2 regions of the Stenotrophomonas sp. YJH_SMC_110 genome follow, and region 1 is predicted to be linked to the other one. Evidence: riboswitches for the same ligand, from Rfam matches in the RefSeq annotation. Region 1 holds a riboswitch; the other holds the start of a gene.
What was found. A riboswitch is a leader RNA that binds a small molecule or an ion and turns the genes downstream of it on or off. The one in region 1 is predicted to bind thiamine pyrophosphate.
Positions count from the first base shown of each region.

Region 1 (2,393 bases):
GCGTCGTTGGCATCGGCGATGCAGCCCGGGCGCAGGCCGTCACCCAGCGAGAAGGTCACGTCATAGGCCTTCATGATCTCGCAGATGTCTTCGAAGTGCGTGTAGAGGAAATTCTCCCTGTGGTGCGCCAGGCACCACTTGGCCATGATCGAACCACCACGGCTGACGATCCCGGTCACGCGCTTGGCGGTGAGCGGCACGTAGCGCAGCAGCACGCCGGCGTGGATGGTGAAGTAGTCCACGCCCTGCTCGGCCTGCTCGATCAGCGTGTCGCGGAAGATCTCCCAGGTGAGCGCTTCGGCGCGGCCGTCGACCTTCTCCAGCGCCTGGTAGATCGGCACGGTACCGATCGCCACCGGCGAGTTGCGGATGATCCACTCGCGGGTTTCGTGGATGTGCTTGCCGGTGGACAGGTCCATCACGGTGTCACCACCCCAGCGGATCGCCCACACCAGTTTCTCCACCTCTTCGGCAATGCCCGAGGACACCGCGCTGTTGCCGATGTTGGCGTTGATCTTGGTCAGGAAGTTGCGGCCGATGATCATCGGCTCGCTTTCCGGATGGTTGATGTTGTTGGGCAGCACCGCGCGGCCGCGCGCGATTTCATCGCGCACGAACTCCGGCGTGATGATCTTCTGGATCGAGGCGCCGAACGCCTCGCCCGGGTGCTGCTGCAGCAGGCCGGCATCGCGGATCGCGTCCAGCCGCTGGTTTTCGCGGATGGCGACGAATTCCATTTCCGGCGTGATGATGCCGCGGCGCGCATAGTGCATCTGGGTGACGTTCGCGCCTGCACGTGCACGTCGCGGCAGGCTGCGTGTGGGGAAGCGCACAGCATCGAGCTTCGGATCGTGCTCGCGGTCGCGGCCGAACGACGAACTCAGGCCGTCGAGCTGTTCGGTATCGCCGCGCTCCTCCACCCAGCCACGACGCAGCGCCGGCAGGCCCGCGGACAGATCGATACGCGCGTCCGGATCGGTGTACGGGCCCGACGTATCGTAGACCGTGACCGGTGCATTCTCCTCGCCGCCGAACAGCGTCGGCGTGCGGGTCAACGCGATCTCGCGCATCGGCACCTGCAGATCCGGACGCGAACCGGGTACGTGGATCTTGCGCGAGCCGGGAATGGGCCGGGTCACGGATTCGGAGAGTTGCTGGGCCTGTTGCTGCAGGGCGGAGAGCTGTGCGTTCATCGGGCATCGTCCAGGAAGGTCAGGGACGAAGCGGCGGCGCACTGCGACCGCGCACGGACGGTCCTTGGGCGGTGTCCGGGCACGGCTGCACTGCAAAGCTTCCCTACGCCGGTATGAGCCGGATCAGGTTCCAAGGGACTGTCTCAACCGTGGCCACATGGCCGCGGTACCCCCGCTTCTTGGCGTGCATTAGAGCATAGACCGCCCGCTCCGGGAGTTGCCCCCGCGGTCAGATCCGCTTTCCTGTGGAAAGCGGATCTGATCCGGATCGTTGTTCGTTAACAGAACCATGACGTCGCGTTCAGTAACGTGCACGTCCGTCGCCCTCCAGCGACCGATGCGTCCTTCGCCGCCGACGCGGCCCCTGCCCGGTTCGCGCTGCATGCCGCCGGTCCTTCGCTGCAAGCTCTGCTCGCTCCCCTCAATCCCTTGATCGGAGAAGCTCCTTCATGGTGTTTCGCGTTTCCATCGCACTCGTTCTGCTGCTGGTGCTGCTTGCCGGTATTGCACCAGGCCCCTTCAATGCCGTGGTGCAGTCGATGCTGGCAGAAGTCATCCGCAGCGTCGGCTGGCTGTACCTGCTGGTGGTATTCCTGGCCCTGGTGTTCCTGATGTACCTGGCTTTCGGTCGCTTCGGCAACCTGCGCATCGGTGGCGAAGACGCCGAGCCCGAGTTCTCGCGAGCCAGCTGGATGTCGATGCTGTTCGCCGCCGGCATGGGCATCGGCCTGGTGTTCTGGGGCGCCGCCGAGCCCATTTCGCACTTCAGCAAGCCACCGGAAGGGCTTGCTCCGCAGAGCCTGGATGCGGCACGCGCCTCGATGCGCTATGCATTCTTCCACTGGGGCCTGCATCCGTGGGCCATCTATGCGCTGATCGGGCTGGCAATGGCCTGGTTCCAGTTCAACCGCAACGGCCGCGGCCTGGTCAGCGACATGCTGCAGCCGATCATCGGCCGCCACCATCGCGGCTGGATCGGTAGGGCGGTCAACATCGCTGCAGTGGTCGCCACCGCGATCGGTGTCGCGACTACGCTGGGCTTCGGCACCATCCAGATCGCCGCCGGCATCGAGCGCGTGTTCGGCGTGCAGGCTACCGTCGCCGTGCAGATGACCATCATTGCCGTCGCCTTCGTGCTGTATATGGCGTCCACCGCCAGTGGCGTGGAGCGAGGTGTGAAGTGGCTGTCCAATTTCAACC
Region 1 covers NZ_JCAFSM010000001.1:285,783-288,175, forward strand. Annotated here, with positions in the region: gene thiC (phosphomethylpyrimidine synthase ThiC) at 1-1,193, opposite strand, end outside; TPP riboswitch at 1,276-1,377, opposite strand; gene AC5P6H_RS01250 (BCCT family transporter) at 1,643-2,393, shown strand, end outside.

Region 2 (2,393 bases), on a different contig from region 1:
ACGCTCGGGCGCTTGTCCACGGTGCGGCGGAAGTAGTCGGCACCGAGGGTCAGCTGATGGCCGACGCTGCCGGTCTCGAAGCGGCCACGCAGCTCGGCACGGGCCTGCTGGTTGCGGCGGGTGTCGTCCGGGCTGCGGTAGTCGTAGACATCGTAGTCGCCGTTGGGCGCGAAGTAGTTGCCTGGCACGCTGCCATCGGCGCACTGCACGGCGTAGTAGCAGCCGTAGGCGAAGGCGACGTTGTCATCGATCACCGAGCGGCTGTGGCCGACCGAGACGCGCGACTGCCAGGCATCGTTGAAGTCGTAGGTATGCAGCGCGGTGATGTTGGTGCTGGCGATATCCACCGGGCGCTGCCACGGCTGGTAGCCGAGCAGGTGCTCGCGGTCGACACCGCGCGGCAGGTCACGCGCGCCCAGCAGCTGGTAGCCGGACACCGAGCGCTGCGAGCTGGTCTGGTAGTTGGCATCCACTTCCAGCTTGCCGCGCTCGCCGATCAGCCAGTCGGCGGCCAGCGAGTAGAAGTTGCGGCGGCCATCGGCGTGCGCGACGTAGGAATTGCTGGAGTCCCATGCGGCATTCAGGCGCAGGCCGAAACGCGGGGTGATCCAGTGGCCGACATCGACGGCGACGTAGCGTGAGCCTTCCGAATCGGTGCCGAGCGTGGCGGTGCGTACTTCAGCCGGGCGCTTGCCGATGTAGTTGATGATCCCGCCCGGCGCCATCACCCCTGCCGCCAGGCCGGCTTCACCCTTGAGGATCTCGACCGACTGCACGTTCTCCAGCGCCAAGCGTTGCTCGCCGGCGATGGACAGCCCGTTGAAGCGGTAGCCGGTGGCGGCGTCCAGCGCGAAGCCGCGGATGGCGATGTTCTGGTAGTAGCCCACAGGTGCATACGCATCACCCAGCGAGGCATCGTTGCTGGCCAGCTCGGACAGCGAACGTACCTGGCGACGTTCGAGATAGTCGCGCTCGAGCACGTTGACCGAAGCCGGCGTGTCCTTCCACGAACCGCCGCCGAAGGCATTCACGCGCGAGGTATCGGCCTTCGGCTTGCCGGCCTCCACGCGCACCGCCGCCAGTTCGGTCGGCGAGCGTTCGGCACCAGTGGCAGCCGCATCGGTGGTGGCCTCGGCCTCGCTGGCATGCAGCGGCAGCGCGGCGCAGAGGGCGAGTGAGAGCAGGGTGGGGCGCAGGCAGCGGTTCATTCGGTTCGTCTTCGGACAACAAGGGAGACGAAGCGACGGCGCGCAGGTGCACCGGCCCATGATGGGGGTGTGGCTGCGGCTCAAAGCTCCCTACGCCGGTGCAAACCGGATCAGGTTCCAAGGGACTCTCTCAGCCTGGCAGATCCAGGCACCCCCGCTTCAGGTGACCATTTCACTACAAATGGTACGGATTTGCGAGCGCCAGCCGGGGTCAGATCCCTTTCCTGCGGAAAGGGATCTGACCGCAACGCTGCGTCAACCGGATCACGCGACGGCGTGCAGGGCCTGCAGCAGTGCCCGTCCCGGCGCGCTGTGGAACCACGCCGGATGGCCCAGCATGAAGGGCTGCCAGGCCACGTCGGCATTCGCGGTTGAGCGGGTGACACCTTCGAAGTACTCCACTTCGGACAGTGCGAAGTCGAAATGGACCATTGGCAGCAGGTCGGCCAGCAGGTGCACGCGTGCCGCCGACAACGGCAGCACCTCGCGGTAGCCGTCGAGCAGGGCCAGCGCGATATCGATGCGCACCGCCTCCATGCCGCGCTCCAGTTCCAGCCACGCCACGGCGTTGCGCTCGATCGCGGTGGCGAGGTCGAACAGCGCGCTGGTGGGCGACGCCAGGCCGAAATCCAGCACGGTGCTGACCTCGCCGTTGCGCCACAGCAGGTTGGAGACATGCCAGTCGTTGTGCGCCCACAGCCGGGGCTCGGCGCGCAGGCGCTCGGCCAGACCGGCGTGCCACGGCAGCACGTCGCGCTGCAGCTGTGCTTCCCATGGAATGCGCGCGAGATAGCGTGCCAGCCCGGGACGTTCATCCAGTCCTGCCTTGATGGCGGCGATCGGATCGTCGGCACGGATCAGGTCGTCGCGCGCCACCAGCAGATGGGTGCTGCGCTGGGGCGCGTGGTAGCTGGCGGCGGCACGGTGCAGCTGTGCGAGCGTGCGCCCTGCTTCGCGGGCCTGCGCGACATCGGTCAACAGCGACCACGACACCGCGTCGCGATACAGGTCGTCGCCCACGCCGACATCGTGCAGTTCAAACGTCCATTCGCCGTGTTCGACCGCAGTGTGGCCATCGGTGGCCGGCAGCACCTGCACCACTGGCACGCCGGCGGCGGCGAGATGGGCGATGAAGTGGTGTTCTTCTTCCAGACAGGCCGCGCTGCGCACGCTGTGGTGGTGGCG
Region 2 covers NZ_JCAFSM010000008.1:193,473-195,865, reverse strand. Annotated here, with positions in the region: gene AC5P6H_RS15765 (TonB-dependent receptor) at 1-1,208, opposite strand, end outside; TPP riboswitch at 1,279-1,374, opposite strand; gene AC5P6H_RS15760 (phosphotransferase enzyme family protein) at 1,473-2,393, opposite strand, start outside.
Region 2: linked by a shared signal. The riboswitch ahead of AC5P6H_RS15765 (TonB-dependent receptor) and the one ahead of thiC (phosphomethylpyrimidine synthase ThiC) in region 1 are both predicted to bind thiamine pyrophosphate.